DNA from 3 places in the Microbulbifer spongiae genome. Region 2 is predicted to be linked to each of the others. Evidence: predicted binding sites of a transcription regulator. Region 2 holds the regulator's gene; each other region holds the start of a gene.
The links. Region 2 encodes LexA, which represses DNA repair genes until DNA is damaged. Its sites were predicted from a motif close to ACTGTNTNTANANACAGT; they were not measured.
Positions count from the first base shown of each region.

Region 1: a site for LexA is predicted at 4,812-4,829, ahead of M8T91_RS10560 (LexA family protein). Genes of this name have one in related genera too.
Region 3: a site for LexA is predicted at 2,327-2,344, ahead of recN (DNA repair protein RecN). Genes of this name have one in related genera too.

Region 1 covers NZ_CP098023.1:2,508,843-2,515,835, reverse strand. Annotated here, with positions in the region: gene M8T91_RS10575 (efflux RND transporter permease subunit) at 1-2,536, opposite strand, end outside; gene M8T91_RS10570 (efflux RND transporter periplasmic adaptor subunit) at 2,542-3,660, opposite strand; gene M8T91_RS10565 (TetR/AcrR family transcriptional regulator) at 3,686-4,414, opposite strand; gene M8T91_RS10560 (LexA family protein) at 4,844-5,233, shown strand; gene M8T91_RS10555 (O-methyltransferase) at 5,467-6,135, shown strand; gene M8T91_RS10550 (VOC family protein) at 6,658-6,993, opposite strand, start outside.
Region 2 covers NZ_CP098023.1:1,858,371-1,865,363, reverse strand. Annotated here, with positions in the region: gene nagZ (beta-N-acetylhexosaminidase) at 1-118, opposite strand, end outside; gene M8T91_RS07935 (TetR/AcrR family transcriptional regulator) at 166-798, opposite strand; gene M8T91_RS07930 (LOG family protein) at 1,174-1,812, opposite strand; gene lexA (transcriptional repressor LexA) at 1,973-2,578, shown strand; gene M8T91_RS07920 (hypothetical protein) at 2,651-2,908, opposite strand; gene M8T91_RS07915 (DUF6586 family protein) at 3,012-3,506, opposite strand; gene topA (type I DNA topoisomerase) at 3,503-6,190, opposite strand; gene M8T91_RS07905 (hypothetical protein) at 6,405-6,929, opposite strand.
Region 3 covers NZ_CP098023.1:3,204,928-3,211,920, reverse strand. Annotated here, with positions in the region: gene M8T91_RS13410 (1-acyl-sn-glycerol-3-phosphate acyltransferase) at 1-417, opposite strand, end outside; gene recN (DNA repair protein RecN) at 609-2,279, opposite strand; gene grpE (nucleotide exchange factor GrpE) at 2,506-3,147, shown strand; gene dnaK (molecular chaperone DnaK) at 3,269-5,215, shown strand; gene dnaJ (molecular chaperone DnaJ) at 5,481-6,605, shown strand; gene M8T91_RS13385 (hypothetical protein) at 6,698-6,993, opposite strand, start outside.

The sequences.
Region 1 (6,993 bases), 650 kb from region 2:
GTACCGAGACAAAACCTGTACCTTCAGCGCGTAATGATCGTGATATACCTGCATAGTCAATCGTATAGTTGTTAGGAATAATATCTTTGGCGGCCGCTTCTAACGCGGATAGGGCCGCATCCGTCGTAGTGCCGGAATGGATACCACCCATAATCCTGAACGAGCGAAGTTGGTTGAATTTGCCGAGTGCACGCGGGCCAGTGTCCCGCTCCAGCGTGGCGATCATGCGAACAGGAACCAGATCGCCTGCCGGTGTTGTCAACTGGAGGTTGAGCAAGCTGTGCGGATCATTACGCGCAAAATCCTCCACCATTGGGATAACCCGGTAGGACTTACCGTTTGCGTCAAAACGATTGACATCCTGATCGGAAATCAGCGCTGCCAACTGGGCACTGACCTGTTGCACATTGAGACCGAAATCAGCAATGCGATCATGATCGAGCTTCAGGCGAGCTTGGTGCTGGTCGATATGTAAATCGGTCTGGACGAACGTGAAGTGACCACTTGCATAAGCTGCGTCGATCAGAGGTGCAATATACTGTGCCATCTCCTCGTATGTATCCGGGCTTTGAATGACCATCTCTACATCAAACTGCCCGGCAGCTGGCAATGCGCCGGGCATGATGGGTAATACACGCAGGCCAGTGATGCCAGACATTTTCTGAAATACAGAATCACGTATTTCCTGAACAGTAAAGTCGCGGTCGGTGTAGTCAACAAACTCAATACCGGCAAAACCGCCTGATGCTGTCAGGACTTGCCACATCTGCGAAAAACCAGGCAACTCAGAGGCGACCTGTACCACGTCCTGCATGTAATTGCGAGTGTATTGAACATGCGCCTCTGGCGGTGATTCGATAATTACCAGAATGCTGCCCTGGTCTTCTACCGGTGCCAGTTCCTTGGCAGAAAACAGGAAAAACGGGATAACCAACAAACTGAGAAAGAATCCCATAAAGGTTACTTGAGGGCGCCATACGAGTATGCCGGTCAGGAGAGTTCGGTATACCCTGCGTATACGATCAAAAATGGAGTTCATAAAGCGTGAACCCGCAGATTCCTTACCCTTATCTGCGCATACCTGGGCGCTCATAATGGGGGATAGCGTGACGGCTACCACGCCGGAAATCAGAACAGCGATCGCCAGCGTAAAGGCAAACTCCCTAAACAGCGCTCCTGTCAAGCCGCTGACAAATCCGATGGGGATGTAGACCGCAGCCATTGTGAGTGTCATTGCAACGATTGGCGCAAAAAGCTCTCGTGAGCTTGTGAGGGCGGCTTCGAGGCGGGACTTGCCAGTGCGCATATGACGTGCGACATTTTCGACCACGACAATCGCATCATCTACCACGAGACCAACCGAAAGGACAATTGCAAGTATCGTTAACAGGTTGAGTGTAAAGCCCATTGCATGGATTAGGCCAATGGCGCCCAGGATTGAAATCGGGATAGTCACAAGCGGTACGAGCGATGTGCGGAATGACCCCATCAGTAGTAAAACAACCAGGCCAACGAGCAAAACGGTTTCGAGGAGTGTTGTCATGATCTCCTTGAGCGCATTACGCATATAAATGGTTGCATCAAAGGCGATCTCAATATCCAATCCGCTGGGCAGCGTTGCATTGATTCTCTCTAGGCGCTTGTAGAGCTCATCGCCAATCTCAATAGCGTTGGCACCGGGGAGACTCCAAACGGAAATAAAGACGGTCTCTGCCTGGTCGACACGGGACAGGTCATCACCCCGATCTTCGCCAAGCTCAACGCGCGCAATGTCCATGAGGCGTATTAATACACCCTCCCGATTGCTGACAATTAATTGTTCAAAATCGTCCACATTGCGCAGTGTGGCATTGGTCTGCAGGCTGATCTGTTGCCCAGCATTTTTGGTTTTGCCAATTGCCGCGAGTACATTGTTGTTCGACAATGCCTGAATCACTTGATCTGCGCTGAGACCCAGGGCGGCGAGACGGATGGGGTCAAGCCAAATCCGCATCGCCGGGTCGCGACCCCCTTCCAGGGCAATGCGCTGGACACCGCCGATAGAAGCCAGTTGTGGCTGCACATGGCGCGCTAAATAATCGGTTATAGTTGACCGAGACCACCCTTCGCTGTTCACATTTAAATAAAATAATGCTTGTGGCTGATCAGAGCGGCGTACAGAAATAGACGGATCGAGTGCGTTACCGGGTAATTCAGAACGGATCTGGTTCATTCTAGAGTTCAGCTCTGCCAGCGCTTCGCTACTGTTTTCATCCAGTTTCAGCCACACCGCTACGTTGCTTAGCCCAGCTGTGGTGGTAGATTCGACATAGTCAACACCGGGAGTGGTCATCGCAATCCGCTCGATTGGGTCGGTGACAAAACCCTGGACTGCATCTGGCGAAGCGCCTGGGTAGGCAGTGGTGATCAGGATATTGGCACTTTCCAGTTGGGGGAACTGTACAACAGCGATTTTAAACGCTGCGAAACTACCAGACAGGAGTAAGACAATTGAGAGAACGATAGAGAGAACCGGCCGCTTAACGAAAATATCCATCCCGGTTACTCTTGCTTTGTTGTGGTGATGACTGGCCGATCACTGATTTGTGCAAGCATGCCTGGGTACAACTTGAAAGAGCCTGCTGTGGCTACCAAGTCACCATGGTTCAAATCACCCACAACGAGTGTGCGCTCTTGTTGCTCGCTTTCTACAGAAACAGGGATACGTCGCGCTCGATAGTATCCGGCCTTTTCATGATCCGGATCAAGGGCGAAAACAAATTGCCCCCCTCTGTCACTGCGAATGGATTGAACCGGCAGTGCCGACAATAACCTGGCCTGTCCAACAGGCACCTCAACTTTGACGGATGCATTATGGGTGAGTTGCTGTGCGCCTTCTGTCACCAGCGCACGATACAGTCGGCTACGTGAGCCAGCCGTAATCACCGAGTCACCGGCAATGATGGTTGCATTGAAATAAGCACTATTGATTTGATCATATGAACGTATCAGCTGTGCGCGGACTATGATGCCCATAGCGAGTTCACCGTAAAACTGCGGTAAGCTGAAATCAACCCACCTCTCTTTTGTGCTGCCAACCAGGGTGGTGATTTTGGTATTGATGTTGAGGTATTGGCCAACTTCAAATTGATGGATGCCAATCACGCCATCAAACGGTGCACGAATTGTTCGCCGACTGATAATGCTGCGGGTCGCCGCAATATCGGCTTTGATTACGTTCCACTCTGCAAGAGACCGCTCAGTGGTTTCCTCGCTGACGGCATCGGATTTTCGCAGTTCAACACCACGCCTGTAGACAGATTCAGCAAGTTTGGCGCGTACTTCTTCGGAGGAGAGGTTGGCCAGTTGCTCGCTGATATCAAGCTGTAGGATGACTTCGCCCTTTTTGACGGCGGCCCCGGATTGGAAATTAACGGCAGTAATATAACCTGGCAGTTCATTGCGCAGGGTGACCTGCTGCGGCGCAACCACAACCCCGAGCGCAGTAACCTTGGGAACATGTGTGGTGGGTTTAGCCAGTTCTGCTTCAACAGTCTCGAAATATTCGGGCTGTTCCTCTACCGCATCAATGGTGGCTTTGATTTCAAAAAATTTATAAACGCCAAGCCCACTCACAATTACACCGGCCACTGTGATAATGGCTATCCATCGTAAAATCATCGCGATAGCTCCGACAACCCATTTATCATCGATAGCCTCGCTCTGTTAGTAAGGCACTTGCCTTTTCTATGCCCTGTTTATCCAGTGGTTTTTTCCAGGGAAAGCTGTTGATGAACCGTTGTGCGCCATTTAATAGCACATGATTGGTTGGGATTGGGAATGGCAACTTGGCAGTGACCTGGTGTTGTTCAAACGCAAATCGCTGGTACGCGACTTGTACAAACCCTACATGCATGGACCACAGACTCACACAAATGGTATCGAGCATTATTTCCCGGTCACTGTCACCGGTGATGAGTTCACCGGTATTACAGGCTCGAACCATGGCAGCCTCAAATACCTGTCCGATTTCGGTATTGATATGTCTCAGTTTCTCGATCCAGCCGCTTGAAGCGCGTTGAAGCACAGCCTGGTTGCTGACAAGCATCTTTAATTGTGCCCCAAATGGATAGTGATGGAACTTGTCGGACAGCACAAGCATGGTCGCGACCAATCGTTCCGGTGTGCTTAGAGGCAGATTCATTACATCCGTAAACACATTGCGCTCATAGCTAAAAGCGTGTGTTGACAGTGCGACCAAAACATCTTCCTTGGATTGCACATGCTTGTAGATTGAACCCATCGACAGACCAGCTTCCTTGCTAACCGCTGCCATCGTGAAGTCGAGAATTGAGCTTTGTTCTATGCATTTCACAGCGGCTTCCAGAATCATAGCTTCCTGTTCGCCGGCACTTTTTGTGAGGGATCGCGGCATCAGTGTTCTCCAGTATGTCGATTGTGGTCAGAATCTGCATCCTGCTCGAATAAAGTTCGAATAATATTCGAATATAATTATTGTGTCAATAGATTGATAGCAGGATAGCGTGCCTGGTTGAGGTCTTACGGTGTCCAGACCCAGACCCAGACCCAGACCCAGAGGGCCGGGGCTGGCTAATACTGGCCGGTTTCAAGGCATGGGAGGCAAAAGTCTGCAATATGGAGCTACCCCGTGAGCCAGTGCTGGCCATCTCTGTTCAGCGGTTTGTGGCGACAGGCGAAAAGTATGGGTGGAGATTCCCTGGAGGGTGCCAACCCGGATTCTGGCCCTTCTGGAAGCTTAGAGGTCTCTCGGTCACTGATTATTCTTGCCCGCCTGGCACTCGCAGCATTAATCTGTATGTATATACAGTCTACAGGTGTCCTTATGAAACTCTCTTCTCTCTACAGTAGCGGCGTTGCCTGCGGCTTTCCCTCTCCAGCTGATGATCACCTGGAATCTGCACTCAGCCTGGATGCGCATCTAATCTCCAGGCCAGCGGCAACCTATATGGTTCAGGCCAACGGAGACTCCATGGTGGAGGCGGGCATCCATGATCGTGACTTGCTTATTGTCGATCGATCGCTAACTCCGGTACATGGTGACGTTGTAGTGGTGGCTCTGGATGGCCAGTTAACATGCAAAATTCTAGACAGGAAGCGAGGATGCTTATTGTCGGCCAACTCCAAATACCCGGCCATCTCTGTCTTGGAGGGTCAGGAGCTGGTAGTGGAAGGAGTGGTGAAAGCGTCGGTTCGCTACCATAGAGGAGGTTGAACCAACTGCTGTTAGTATATTCAGCCAGCTTAGAGAGTAACTTCTGAGTCGGGTGGTCTAGAGGGCGCAGCGTTGAAGAATGAACGGTTGGCATGGTATTACCGCTGCACAGGGCCTTGTGCTGAGCAAATACGGTGCTGGCGAGGGCTCGAATTGTCAAATTGGCTACAGAGAAGCATACTGGTCTTGCGCGGTCATATCATCTCACAAGTCAATGGAAATGGGCATATCTTATGAGCAGCCAAACTCGAGATTTTCCTCCTGCTGTACGGGAATATATCCTTAACACCGGTATGCGAGAGCACCCTGTACTGATTGAACTTAGGAATGTCACCCGTACGTATACCCAGGCTGAGATGCAAATCTCACCCGAACAAGGGCAGCTGATGGCGCTGCTGGCAAGACTGATAAAGGCCAGGAGAGCGATTGAGGTAGGTGTGTTCACCGGTTACAGTGCATTGTCTGTGGCCATGGCCCTGCCGGAAACCGGGGAAATGATCGCCTGCGACATCAATAAAGAATACACTGACACAGCCAGAGCCTTTTGGACACAGGCAGGGTGTTCTCAGAAAATAAAACTCTATCTTGCCCCTGCTTCAGAGACTCTGGCAAAGCTGATCGAGCAAAAGCAACACAACCAGTTTGACATGGCCTTTATTGATGCTGATAAAACTGGTTATGACACTTACTACGAGCAGTGCCTACAATTGATCCGCCCTGGTGGTCTTATTTTAGTCGACAACGTACTCTGGGGGGGCAGTGTTGTAGATGACGACAAAAACGACCCGGATACCCTGGCCATCAAAGCCCTGAATCAGAAAATTCATAAAGACAACCGGGTTGATATGCTGCTTTTGCCCGTTGGGGACGGGTTAACCATTGTTACTAAAAGAGATGTTTGAGTTTCGATTCGGAGCGAGAGAGACTTTCTTTTGGTCATGCAACATTTCCTGAGGCGACTGTTGGCTTTTTTCAACTCGTATTTGCCAAAGGGTGGCAGATTGTAAGTGATATCATTGGTCCTCCCAGTATAATAAGCAGAAGCAAGGTTAAACATGAGTGTCAAACACCGCAAACCGGAAGGGATTGTCACGACTTTTCCGCAGATTGAGGTGTTATACAATCGAAGGATATCGCGGAGTAAAGTATGGTGGGATACAGGGGAGTGCGGTAGACAAAGGTGGGATGCCTTTGGCTACTGCTTGTAACTATTTTATAAGGTCAATACTATTTGCATGCCAAGAAGCACCATGTAAATCCTTGTCCATTTCATTGAATTAATTCTCTTACCTGTAAAGCAATACTATCATTAGTAGGTCAGTCAAGTTCCCCATCTTCACTGATATTTTCTGGGTCTTCCTCTAATTGTGTAGGTCGAAAAGGCCACTGACCTAAGCAAGACCCACTTTTTTGTGTGAAAGTGTCTAATTGAAATGCTGCGTCATTTCCACCAGCTGTATTAGATTCCCACATGTATCATTGAGAATGGCCATTTTGACGTCTCCTGCTTCCATCGGCTCTTGTATAAATGTAACACCAGAGTTGCTTAGACGCTTGAATTCCGAGTCGAGGTCTGCAACTTGAAAAGAAGCGAAGGGAATTCCATCTTCGAGTAAAGCCTGCTTGAAGGGAGGTACAGCGGAATGGGCGCTTGGCTCAAGCAATAGTTCAGTTCCTTTGGGGTCATCTTTCGACACAACTGTAAGCCATCGATACTCACCTAGAGGGAGATCTTGCTTCTTCTCAAAACCAAGAATTTC
Region 2 (6,993 bases):
AGTTACGCGCGAAAAAAATCACCCCTCCCACGAGTGGATGCTGCAGCAATTCACAATCCTCACTGGAAAGTTCAAGTCCCTCGATATCGACCATAATCGGTCCCAGCGGTGCGGACATAATAAGCTCCTTGAATAGTTCCGCCGCCTGAACACCCCTTTCAGAGGCTATGTTTCAACAACCTGTAGCATGGCAGCGGCAGCAGGCACCAGTCGTTCCAGGGTCTCTGGCAAACTGCTCTGCGCACCAAAATCCTCTCTCAGGATAGCCTCTATGGCATCGAAACTCGACAGTGTAAAGATGGTTGCACCCAGCATGAAGTACAGGCGCCAGTAGAAGGTGACGGGGTCTATCCCGGGGAGGGCCTCTGCCAGCAGACCGGCAAAACGGCGGTAGCTATCGCCATACCGGGACACGATAAAACGGCGCAAATGCCCCTGGAACTGCGTATAGGCCAACCCTAAAAGGCGCATGAAACGCTGGGGATCGCGACCATGTTCACCGAGGCTGCCGAGCCCCACCCGGTAGAGACTCCCCAGCAGGTCTTCCACACGCAGGTGTCGACCAGATGCAGCACACCCGTCCAGTTCTGACTCCAGCGCGCAGGTGAACGGGGTTAAAAAACGTTCAAACACCGCCTGAATCAATGCCTTCTTTGAACCAAAGTGATAATTGACGGCGGCCAGGTTGACCCCGGCCGTGCTGGTAATTGTCCTTAAGGATGTCTCGGTAAAGCCGCGCTCCGCAAACAGGATCTCTGCGGCGTCCAGTATGCGGCTAACGGTGTCCGTATGGCTCATAAGCAGTCAACCAGGATTTAAAACAGGTGTTTGATTCTGGCCAGACTAGCACACTCCACCGCCGGTCTGTCGACACCCTATTCTACTCCCACATCCCGATCAATCATTGAGGCTGTGATCAGGGGGCTAGCGGTTGGGAGCACATTGTCGATACAGACCGCTCCTTTGGAGAGGTATGATTCGCTCAGTTATGGCTAACCCGGCCGTGGCATACATTGCCGGGTCATTGCAACACAAGCGGCGCAGCCAGCAGCTCCGGGCCGGTGCGAGTCACAAAAGCAGCCCGTTCAATTGCGTTGTTTTTTAAATGCGACGCTTTGTTTGCCGATTAAAATACGAGAAGGAGGCAGGCGCAACACACGGGAAAAATTCCGCTTACTCCTGGGGCCGCATAAATTGCAGTATCAGGTCTGCCGCCTCCTCTACCGTTTCCACGATATGGAATAAATCCAGATCGCCTGCATCAATGCAATCTCGCTCCAAGACCGTATCCACCAGCCAGTTGTAGAGACCACGCCAGTAGTTTCTATCCACTAATACAATGGGAAACCGCCGCACTTTTTGTGTCTGAACCAAAGTTAATGCCTCAAACAATTCATCCAAAGTACCGTAACCCCCCGGCAGACCCACAAAGCCCACAGCGTGTTTGACAAACATAAATTTACGCACAAAGAAATAACGGAAATTTAAACTGATATCCTGATACGGGTTGGCTGTCTGTTCAAAAGGAAGCTCAATGTTCAACCCAATTGAAGTACCCGGCAGGGCAAAAGCTCCGCGATTACACGCCTCCATCAAACCCGGTCCTCCACCGGTGATTACCGAAATACCCTCTGCGGCCAATAGCTCACCGAGCTTCACACCCTGCCGGTACTCGGGGCTACTCTCGGTAAAACGCGCGCCCCCAAAAACCGTAACCGCGCCACTGAGTGCAATCAAACGCTCAATGCCATCTACCAACTCCGACTGTATACGCAGCACCCGCCATGCCTCGGCCATTTTTGCATCCAGCATCGTTCCCTCTCTGTCAGGCCTTTCAACAATCGTGTTTCATTCCCAGTTTTCATAACCAATGTAGCAGCATATACAGCGGGGGTGCATTGGGATTGCATAGACATCAATTCTGTATATAATCCCAGCAACTGTATAAAAATACAGAATACCAGGTAACCCCATGACCAATCTCACTGCCCGACAAACCCAAGTACTAGAGCTGATCAAAACCTATTTGGAAGAAACTGGTTATCCGCCAACCCGGGCGGAAATTGCCCAGGAGCTGGGCTTCCGGTCACCCAATGCCGCAGAAGAGCACCTGAAAGCCCTGGCGCGCAAAGGAGCCATTGAGATGGTCGCCGGCGCTTCCCGCGGCATTCGGATTCCCGACCACCAATCCGGCCTTCCCATCATTGGTCGTGTTGCCGCAGGCCACCCCATTCTCGCGGCAGAACACATCGAGGACTATTGCCATCTCCCTGCCAACTTCTTTCGCCCGCCGGCAGACTACCTGCTCCGGGTACACGGGATGAGTATGCGCGATGCGGGCATACTCGACGGGGATCTGCTCGCGGTACAGAAAACCGAGCAGGTCAGGAATGGGCAGATTGTTGTGGCACGTATTGACGAGGAGGTCACCGTGAAACGCTTCCGCCGCAAAGGCAACCAGGCGGCGGTGCAGTTGCTGCCTGAAAATGAGGACTTCGACATCATTCAGGTGGATATGCGGGACAACCACTTTGTGATTGAGGGGCTGGCGGTGGGCGTCATTCGCCAAACCCCTTGATTTGATCACGCCTTAATACGAAAAACAGCGGCCATTGGCCGCTGTTGAAACCTCTTCGGGGTAACCCCTCGATCAATGGATCGTATGGTTAACCGGCAGTGATTCCTCGTCTTCCTCAAAGTAACCCGGCTCCAGGTCATCCAGATTGTGTACAGCCTCAATGCCCGCTTCCAGCATAGCCCGGGCAATAGCCACCTTGTGTTTTCTCATAAACTGGAGACTCTCGGCTGAGAAATGGATACTCACCAGAGGGTCCTCCTTGTGGCCGCTGCGACGCAAAGCCACATCGCCATTGGCCAGTTCGATAATCTCAAAAGTTTCGGAGGACATTTGCTTTTCCTTCACCACAAATCAATTTGCGCCCAGTGTAACACAGGCTATTTATAAGTTTCAGTGGGCGCAGTCAAGCGAAGCAAATGGTACACAGGTACCCTTAACACTCCTCCAAACTGGCGCGCTGCCTGCGCACCAACTCGCTCAGAGCACCATGCCACTTCAGCAGTATTTCAGCAGAAAGCGCACCGGATGTGGGGGAGGCCATACTGCACAGTGGGATCAGGTTTGCCCCTTTCCGCGCGGATTCCATTGTGGGTGTGGGAGCATACTGCTGCAGCTTTCTCCAGCATTGAAGCAGCTTGCTCAACCAGCTATCTGGATCAGCGTAGAGCAAGGACAATTCCCTGGCCTCACTACTGACCACTCCCCGGCTCTTGAGACTATCCAGGACTACTTGCAATGACTCGGGCTCGAAACCCAATTGCAATTCATTTGCCAGCTCAGCGAGGTAAGCCTTGTAGGCTTTCCACAACTGAAACAGGGCCGCCTCTTGCAGGGCCCTGTTTTGCAAGGCAGATTCGCCAGACAACTGTAACAACAGCTGGCATTTGCGCAGCGCAGAGACAACCAGACCCGTATAGAGATTCGTCATTGATTACCTTGAGCGGCTTTCTTGCGCGGGGGTTTACGTCTGGCAGCGGTGCTTTTACCACCGGGCTCAACCTGCCAAGTGCCTTCGCGATAGAAAGCACGCCATCCTGTCGCTTTGCCCCCCTCTTCAGACTGCACATATTGCTGCTGCATCTTACGACTGAAACGCACCACCGTGTCCCGCCCCTCGTTGTCTTTGAGCGGGGCAGAAAAAAGGAAGCTGTACTTGGGGTCGATTTCGCTCTGGTGAGGCAGTAACTCTTTGACCAGGGGGGCGCGTGTTTCGCGTTTTTTAGGGAACTGACTCGCGGCCAGGAAAAGCCCGGTGGCACCATCGCGCAGAATATAGTGGTCATCCACTTTCAAGCACACCAGCTCCGGCATGGGCACCGGGTCCATTTTCGGCGGCGCCGGTTGGCCATTTTTCAATAACTTACGGGTGTTTTTACAAGCTTCATTGGTACAACCAAAGTACTTACCAAAACGGCCAGACTTCAGTTGCATGTCACTGCCGCACTTGTCACACTCGATCACCGGGCCATCGTACCCTTTGATCTTAAAGGTGCCCTGCTCAATTGCATAACCGCTGCAATCTGGATTGTTACCACAGATGTGGAGCTTGCGGTGCTCATCCAGCAGGTAGCTGTCCATGGCCGTGCCACATTTGGCGCAACGGCGCTTCTCGCGCAAAAGGCGGGATTCCGCTTCCTCATCTGTGTCCGCATCCACCGCCTCATCGCCGGATACCAGGTTCATGGTATTGACGCAGCGCTCCTTCGGGGGCAGAGCATAACCGGAACAGCCCAGGAATACCCCGGTGGAACCCGTGCGAATTTGCATATGGCGTCCGCACCTGCTACAGGTAATATCCGTGTCAGTCGGAGTATTGCGACGCATGCCCTTATCGGTAGACTGCGCCTTTTCCAGGCGAGCGGAGAAGTCCCGATAGAACTCATCGAGTAACTGTTTCCAACCTTTCTCCCCCTCGGCCACCGCATCCAGGGACTCTTCCAGGTTCGCGGTAAAACCATAGTCCATTAAATTTTTGAAGCTTTCACTGAGGCGATCGGTAACAATGTCGCCCATCTTTTCCGCGTAGAAACGCCGGTTTTCCAAACGCACATAGCCGCGGTCCTGAATGGTGGAAATGATTGACGCATAGGTGGAGGGCCGGCCAATGCCGCGTTTTTCCAATTCTCTCACCAGGGCCGCCTCACTAAAACGCGCTGGGGGTTTGGTGAAATGTTGTTTCGGGTCCAATTTCTGCAGGGCGAGCCTGTCGCCGACTTTTACGTCCGGCAGTTCCAGATCCTCCTCCTTTTTGCCCCCGGAAGGCGCCACTTTGAGGAACCCGTCAAAGCGGATAACCCGGCCGCGAGCGCGCAGTTCAAATTCGCCGGCGCTGACCACGATTGAGGTAGAGGTAAATTGTGCTGGCGTCATCTGGCAGGCGACAAACTGTTGCCAGATTAGGTTGTAGAGCCTTTCCGCATCGCGTTCTGCCCCCGATAGCATATTCGGGCCCACACGCACATCGGAGGGTCGAATGGCCTCGTGGGCCTCCTGGGCCCCTGCCTTGCTGCTGTAGGTGTTAGGCACCTTCGGCAGATACGGATCGCCGTAGTGCTCGCCGATATATTCCCGGGCAGATTCCACAGCCTCGCCACTGAGATTAGTGGAATCGGTACGCATGTAGGTAATATGCCCCGCTTCATACAAACGCTGAGCCAGGGTCATGGTCTTCTTCACACCGAAACCGAGGCGGTTGCTCGCCGCTTGCTGCAATGTCGAGGTGATAAACGGGGCACCGGGCTTGGAGCTGGTCGGTTTGTCGTCCCGCCCGCTAACAACAAACGCACTGGACTCCAGTTGCCGCACGGCGCTATTCGCCTGGGCCTCATTGACGGGCCGGAATACCTGACCTGCCTGCTTTTTGACTTCAAGGCGCAGCTTGTCGGCATTATCGGTTTTTGTGTCTGCAAACAGGGACCAGTACTCTTCCGGAATAAAGGCACGGATCTCCCGCTCCCGCTCCACGACAAGGCGTACGGCCACAGACTGCACGCGCCCTGCAGACAACCCCCTGGCCACTTTTTCCCAAAGTAGCGGCGATACCATATACCCGACAATACGGTCGAGAAAACGCCGTGCCTGCTGGGCATTCACCCGGTTGATATTCAATCGCCCGGGATCTTTGAAGGCGCCCTGAATTGCCGACTTGGTGATTTCGTTAAAGACTACCCTGCGATAGCGGTCGTCACTACCGCCGATGGCCTCGCGCAAATGCCAGGCGATTGCCTCTCCCTCGCGATCCAGGTCCGTCGCCAGGTAGATATGGTCAGCGTTTTCGGCGAGCTTGCGCAATTCACTGACAACTTTTTCCTTGCCTGGCAGGATTTCGTAATGTGCCAACCAGCCGTGATCCGGGTCTATGCCCATGCGTTTAATCAGTTGCTCGTGACTCTTTTTGCGCTTGTATGCCGCTTTCGCCTCCGGGGAGAGCCTGCGGGTTTCCGCCGCGCGTCGCGCCCGCGCCTTAGCATCAACAGGCCCTTTGCGGCCCCCACCTGTGGGCAAATCGCGAATATGGCCAACGCTGGACTTAACCACAAAGTCCTTGCCGAGGTATTTGTTGATGGTTTTCGCTTTGGCCGGTGATTCAACAATGACCAGTGATTTACCCATAACTCTCTGATTTGAAATAAAAATTTACTGCTGTTTAAGGCCCGGCAAGCTGCCAGTCCAAGCTTGCGCTGCGCGAATATATAAGCTCCAGCCAGTGCGCGGTCAAGCAAAGCTGACAATTTTCTGTGCCAGACAGCAAATATCCCCACCCTTTAAAGGACTGGGAAGGAGGCGTAGCACCTGGCTCCTCTTGCGGGTATCGGGCCTCGAAAGACTAGTTCTCCACGGGCCTTACCGGGCTCGGTTTGCGAATGGCCCCCTCTATCAGCGGACCGAATTCAGCCAGTGCCGATAACAGTTGTGCAAAGGTCTGCCCTCCACCCGACTCCTCCCACTGGATGCCTAATCCCACATCAGTGGCTACGACTGCATAGGTGTTCACTGGCACTTTTTCCAGTAATTGATGCAGATAATGCCAGGCGGATTTGGGAGCAGCGGGACCGCTACCCCAATCCCAGCGTCCGGCAAAATTCAACTCGTGCGCCACCCGCTGGCGCTGGAGCGTCCAGCCAACCCGCAGCCCTTTGCGGTCCTGCCACCGATGGGAATAAACGGCGGCAGTCCCCCTGCCAGCGGTGGCCGGAAGGGCCTGAATCTGCACAGTAATGCCCGCCCGCGCAGCCCGACTGCGCAAGTCCGCCAGTTGGCGGTCTCGACGGTTGGGTTTCAGCCACATCACCGGCCCCAATACCAACCCAATGACGAGGCCAATAATGATCACTGGTAACCATTCGGACATCACCAATCACCCCAATGAAAGACAAAAACCGCCATTCTGCGCTGTTTCGTATGATCTGTGTCAA
Region 3 (6,993 bases), 1.3 Mb from region 2:
CTCTGGCGGAATCGCGATAATCAGTTCCTTATTCAGCTTGAATTGTCTGATAGTGGCCTCCACCAGGTTGTTGGCCTTGCTGCGATTCACAGCAATACCGCCAAACCAGCGCATGGGCCCGCCCAGTGGGAATTTGAACAGCCTGTCCTTGCCCATCCACTGCGGGGTGAGTTTCAGCTTGAGCGCGGCCAGGATAAAGAAGTAACCGTCCCAGTTGGTGGTGTGGGGAGCCCCCAGCAGCACGTACTTTTTCAACTTCAATGAGTGTTGGTTGCCTTTTACGCGCCAGCCGTGCAACTTCAGCAGCAGTTTGGCGATCTGGCGGATCAGTGGGGTGACTACCGGGGTGTTAAAAATGGTTTTCTGCATAAACTTGGTCGATGCCATTTGGATGGAGCGCCAAGTATATGGTGACATCTGCCGCCAAACCCAGTCATTTCTGGTCTGCCCCGGCTTATGCTGCTGACAAACCGGCTATTTCGCCCAATTGGGGCGTGATCCATGGCGCATTTGTATAAGGGGGTACGGCCATGCACCTGTGCACTGGCCAGGCAGGCTGGTGGGCAGGGGGGAGTAAAAGCGGGGGCTGATTTGCACCCTTCGCGTGCTCAGACAGCCCGCGAAAGCATCTCTTCTGCGTGGGCCAGGGATTGGGCCGTGGCTTCTCCGCCAAGCATGCGAGCGATTTCTTCGCGGCGGTTATCCCCACTCAGTTCGCGCAGGGCAATAAAGGCACTGTCACCATCGGAGTGCTTCTCTACCAGGTAATGGCGGTGGGCCCGCGCTGCCACCTGGGCCAGGTGGGTGACACAGATCACCTGGCCATTGCGGCCGCTGTGCACCTCGCCCAACTGGCGCAGCAGGCGCCCGACCACATCTCCAGTGGCGCCGCCGATCCCCACATCCACTTCGTCGAATACCAGGGTGGGGGTGCGCGAGGTTCGCGCCGTTACAACCTGAATCGCCAGGCTCACCCGGGAAAGCTCTCCGCCGGAAGCGATTTTGCCCAGGGCGCGCGGCGGCTGTCCCGGGTTGGTGGTGATCAGCATCTCCACGTCTTCCAGACCGCGGCCGTTGGGCTTTGCCAGCGGGTGCAATGCCAGTTCCATGCGCACATGGGGCATGGCCAGCGCCGCCAATTGCCGGTTGACCGCCTCGGCCAATTGTTGTGCGGCTTTGCTGCGCAGCTGGCTCAGTTTGCCGGCGGCCTTGCGGAATTGGCACTCCAGTTCCTCGCACTCTGCGGCGCGTCGCTCAAGGGTATCTGCCGCGTTGATATCGTCCAGTTCTGCCTGTAGTTGCTGTTCCAGAGCGGGCAGCTCCTGTGGTTGTATCCTGTGCTTGCGGGCTGTCTGGTAGATTGCGCTGAGGCGGGCCTCCACCTCGGCCAGACGTTCCGGGTCCACCTCGAAGCGGTCTATATGGCGCGACAGGGTGTCTGCCGCCTCATCCACCTGAATGCGCGCGCTGTCGAGCATCTGCGACACTTCCAGCAGGGCCGGGGCCTGATCCGGTAGGGTCGAGAGCAGCTGCAGGGCGCGGTGCAGTTGCTCAGCGATATCCCCTTCGCCGCCGGACAGCAGCGCCGCCAGCTGGTAGCCGCCGTTGAGAAGGTCACCCGCTTTGGACAATTGGCGTTGCTCGCGCTCCAGCGCCTCAATCTCCCCCGTGCTCAGATCCAGTCGGGTCAGTTCCTGCAGCTGGTATTGCAGCAGGTGGCGTCGCGCTTCGGTCTCCTCGGCACTGTCTGCCAGGGCGCGGTAGTGGCGGTACTGTTCCTGCCAGGTCTTGAAACGGCTGCGGACTTCAGTGGCCAGTGTTTGGGCCTGGGCAAATTCATCCAGCAGGCGGCAGTGGGTTTCTTTATTCAGCAGGGACTGGTGTTCGTGCTGGCTGTGGATATCAATCAGTTGTTGCGCAAAAGCGCGCAATTGCAGGAGGGGTACGGGTTGGCCGTTGATATAGGCCCGCGAGCGACCGTCAGCGCCAATGGTGCGGCGCAGAATCACCTCTTGTCCCGCATCCATTTCCCGGGATACCAGCCAGTGTTCGGCGCTGGGGTGATCGGCAATATCAAAGGTGGCACTGATATCGGTGCGGCTGGCACCGGGGCGTACCAATTCGGCACTGCCGCGCCCGCCCAGGGCCAGTCCCAGCGCATCCAGGGTAATGGACTTCCCCGCGCCGGTTTCACCGGTGAGGGCGCTGGTACCGGGGCCGAACTCCAACTCCAGCTGTTCCACCAGGGTGAATTGGCTGATAGACAAATGCAGCAACATGGAAAACGCTTCTGTGTCTTTCTTTTTGAGGGCACTTTGGCCCGCCTATTGGTTATTTATACAGTATCTGCCTTGCGTTAGCTATAGCGCCAGTACCACATTACCCTGCCAGTGGGTGCTTACAGGAAAAACCTCTTGAACTGTGCGGTGTTGACCCCATATAGCCCCAGAGTCCGCCGGGCGGACCCAATCCATTACTGACAGAGTCGACGCGACGGAGAGAGCAGTGGCCAGAGAGCGCAGCGAAGATGACCAGATGACAGAGGGTGCGCAGCCGGAAGCGCTGGTGGACGAGCACCTGACAGAGACAGAAGAGGCGGCTCCCGCCGAGATTGAGGAACCATCCGCAACAGAGCGCCGGCAGGCCGAGGAAGCCCTGCTGGAAGAGGCCGAGAGCGCCGATGCCCTGCACGATGAAATCATCAAGCTGCAGGAGCAACTGGCGGTACAGAAGGATCTCGCCCTGCGTGCCCAGGCAGAGGGGCAGAATGCCCGCCGCCGCGCCCAGCAGGATGTCGAGCGCGCGCGCAAATTTGCGGTGGAGAAATTGCTGCAGGACTTGTTGCCGGTTGTGGACAATCTGGAGCGCGCCCTCGCCACCATTGATACCGAAGACGAGGCCAACAAGGCGCTGGCGGAAGGCATTGCGCTGACCCACAAATCGTTTATCGATACCCTGGCGAAAAATTCGGTGGAGGTTGTCGATCCGGCCGGCGAGCCATTCGACCCCGAACTGCACCAGGCCATGACCCAGGTGCCCAACGGAGAGGTGGAACCGAATACGGTTCTGGAAGTGTTTCAAAAAGGCTATCGCCTCAACGGCCGCCTGGTGCGTCCGGCCATGGTAGTGGTCAGCAAAGCACCGTAGCGGCGCCTGAGCCAGATAGCCTTGAATTTTATCGGCCGGCACCAATATAGCTGACATCAGGAATTATTCGCGCGATACACACAACAGTGCTGGCAGAGCGCATCAAACGAGGATTTTACAGATGGGAAAAATTATCGGCATCGACCTTGGCACCACCAACAGCTGTGTCGCGATACTGGATGGTGATAAAGCGCGCGTGATTGAGAATGCGGAGGGCGATCGCACAACACCCTCCATTGTTGCCTTTACTGACGACAATGAAATTCTGGTAGGCCAGTCTGCCAAACGCCAGGCGGTGACCAATCCCAAGAATACCCTGTTTGCGGTCAAACGCCTGATCGGCCGCAAGTTCAAGGACGATGTCGTACAAAAAGACATCAAAATGGTGCCATACACAATCGTTGAAGCCGAAAACGGTGACGCCTGGGTAGAAGCCAAGGGCGATAAGAAGGCGCCGCCACAGGTCTCCGCCGAAGTCCTCAAAAAAATGAAAAAGACCGCGGAAGATTTCCTCGGCGAGAAGGTGGAAGCCGCGGTCATTACGGTGCCAGCTTATTTCAACGATTCCCAGCGCCAGGCCACCAAAGATGCCGGCCGTATCGCCGGGCTCGATGTGAAGCGGATTATCAATGAGCCGACGGCTGCAGCGCTGGCCTACGGCCTCGACAAGCAGGGTGGAGACCGCACCGTAGCCGTTTACGACCTGGGTGGCGGTACCTTCGATATCTCCATTATCGAAATTGCGGACGTGGATGGTGAGAAGCAGTTTGAAGTGCTCTCCACCAACGGTGATACCTTTCTCGGTGGTGAAGACTTCGACCTGCGTCTGATCGACTACCTGGCGGCCGAATTCAAGAAAGACCAGGGCATCGATCTGAAAGGGGATCCGCTGGCCATGCAGCGCCTGAAGGAGGCGGCGGAAAAGGCCAAGATCGAACTGTCTTCCAGCCAGCAGACCGAAGTGAATTTGCCCTACATCACCGCAGATGCCACCGGTCCCAAACACCTGGTTGTAAAACTGACCCGCGCCAAGCTGGAAAGCCTGGTGGAGGATCTGGTTACCCGCTCCCTGGAACCGGTCAAAATTGCCCTGCAGGATGCGGATCTGTCCGCTTCCGGCGTAGACGAGGTTATCCTGGTCGGCGGCCAGACCCGCATGCCACTGGTACAGCAGAAGGTTACCGAGTTCTTTGGCAAAGAGCCGCGCAAAGATGTCAACCCGGATGAAGCTGTTGCCGTCGGTGCGGCCATTCAGGGTGCGGTATTGTCTGGGGATGTGAAAGACGTACTGCTGCTGGACGTGACACCGCTAACCCTGGGTATTGAAACCATGGGGGGGGTGGCGACGCCGCTGATTGACAAGAACACCACCATCCCGACCAAGAAGTCGCAGATTTTCTCTACTGCCGAGGACAATCAAACTGCCGTGACCATCCACGTGGTACAGGGTGAGCGCAAGCAGGCGTCCCAGAACAAATCCCTGGGCCGTTTCGACCTGGCCGATATTCCACCGTCGCCGCGTGGAATGCCGCAAATCGAGGTCACCTTTGATATCGACGCCAACGGTATTCTGCATGTTCACGCCAAGGACAAAGCCACCGGCAAGGAGCAGTCTATCGTGATCAAGGCATCCTCCGGCCTGTCCGAGGAGGAGATCGACAAGATGGTTGCCGACGCGGAAGCCAATGCGGAAGCGGACAAGCAGTTCGAGGAATTGGTGCAGACCCGCAATACCCTCGACAGCCTGATTTCAGCCACCAAGAAGACCCTGGAAGAAGCTGGTGACAAGGCAACTGCAGAGGAAAAGTCTGCGATTGAAGCGGCTATCTCCGGGGCGGAGGAAGCAGTGAAAGGCAACGACAAGGCCGCGATGGAAGCTGCCACTACCAAGCTGACCGAAGCCTCCGGCCCGGTTGCCCAGAAGATGTACGCCGAACAGGCCCAAGCGGCTGGTGCTGAAGGGAGCGCCGGTGCAGAGGCCCAGGGTGAGCAACCGTCTTCCGCGGGTGATGATGCGGTAGACGCTGAGTTCGAAGAGGTAAAGGACGACAAGAAAGAGGGCCAGTAGACGTCTACTGTTCACTTTGACGGCAGCTATTGCTCACTGTGGCTGCCGGAGAACTTCAGGGGTGCGGTGCCTTCCTCTCAAGGTCCCGCGCCCTGTGTTGTTTCAGGTACATGGATTTAAAGCCGAGGATGTTGGCAGTCTGCCAGAGTGGTGCCGCCCCTTGCGGCTTGGCAGAGCCCCGTAGCGGTGCGGGGGTTGGTTAGGGACTGAAAATTAGAAAGTTGAGTTTGGCTGTTTTTGATGCCAGACCAGAGAAAATAGCTTTATGTCGAAACGCGATTATTATGAAGTCCTGGGTGTCGAGCGCGGCGCTTCGGATGCAGAGCTGAAGAAGGCCTACCGGCGGGTGGCGATGAAGTTTCACCCGGACCGCAACCCCGATGACAAGGAAGCGGAAAATCGATTTAAAGAGGCCAACGAAGCCTACGAGGTGCTGGCGGATTCCCAAAAGCGCGCTGCCTATGACCAGTTTGGTCACGCTGGGGTCGAAGGCCAGATGGGCGGTGGCAGCGGTGGTGGTTTCGGCGGTTTCTCCGATATTTTCGGCGATGTGTTCGGCGATATCTTTGGCGGTGGTGGCGGTGGCCGCCGCGGTGGGCCGGCACGGGGTTCCGACCTGCGTTACGATCTCGAGCTGGACCTGGAAGACGCAGTGCGCGGCACGACCGTGAAGATCCGTGTACCCACCCTGGCTGCCTGCGATATCTGTCATGGTTCCGGTGCCAAACCCGGCTCTTCGCCGCAAACTTGTTCGACCTGTGGTGGGGCCGGTCAGGTGCGTATGCAGCAGGGATTCTTCTCTGTGCAGCAGACCTGTCCCAAGTGCCGCGGACGCGGCAGCATTATCTCCGACCCCTGTGTCCGTTGCCACGGGCGCGGTCGGGTGGAGGAAACCAAGACCCTGTCGGTCAAGGTGCCCCCCGGTGTGGATACCGGCGACCGCATCCGCCTGTCCGGAGAGGGTGAGGCGGGGCCTGACGGCGGTCCTGCCGGCGATCTGTATGTACAGGTGGTGGTCAAGGAGCACGAACTGTTCCAGCGCGATGGCAAGAATCTCTACTGTGAAGTGCCGATCAGCTTTGCGGCTGCTGCGCTCGGCGGGGAGTTGGAAGTCCCCACCCTCGAGGGCAAGGTGAAGCTGAAAATCCCGGCGGAGAGCCAGACCGGCAAGCTGTTCCGTTTGCGTGGCAAGGGGGTGGCGCCAGTGCGCGGCGGGGCTACCGGCGACCTGTTGTGCCGGGTTGTGGTGGAAACACCGGTGAATCTCTCCGGCAAGCAGAAGGAACTGTTGCAAACGTTTGCCAGCACCCTCAGCGAGAAGAAAAATGCGCCGCGCCAGACCGGCTGGTTTGAAGGGGTTAAGAACTTCTTCGGAGAGATGAAACTGTAATCTTTCCCCTGGTGCCTATACAGACACCGACTGCGTCAAGTCGAGTGGCGGGCGCAGGGCGTATCGCCCCGCCAGTGGATCGGCGGGCCGGGTTATTCGTCCTGCCCCGCTCGTATGCTCAACCGGGCGGCAAATGCGCGCAAAAACTCGCGCTGGATTTTACTCGCCTCCCTCAGCTGTTTCTCGTTCAGCATGCCCTGCAGTTCCCGATAGCTTTGTGCGCTGATGACCGCCAGCTGTGCACCGATTTCCCCGCGCTGCTTGGGGGTGAGGTTGCGCTTGGCGCTGTTGGCCAGGCCGTAGCTTTGCAGCAGGGATTTTTGTTTCGCAAAACTCCTCTGCATCACTGGTAATACATCCTTTTCCTGTTCGGGGGTGAGTTGCAGAC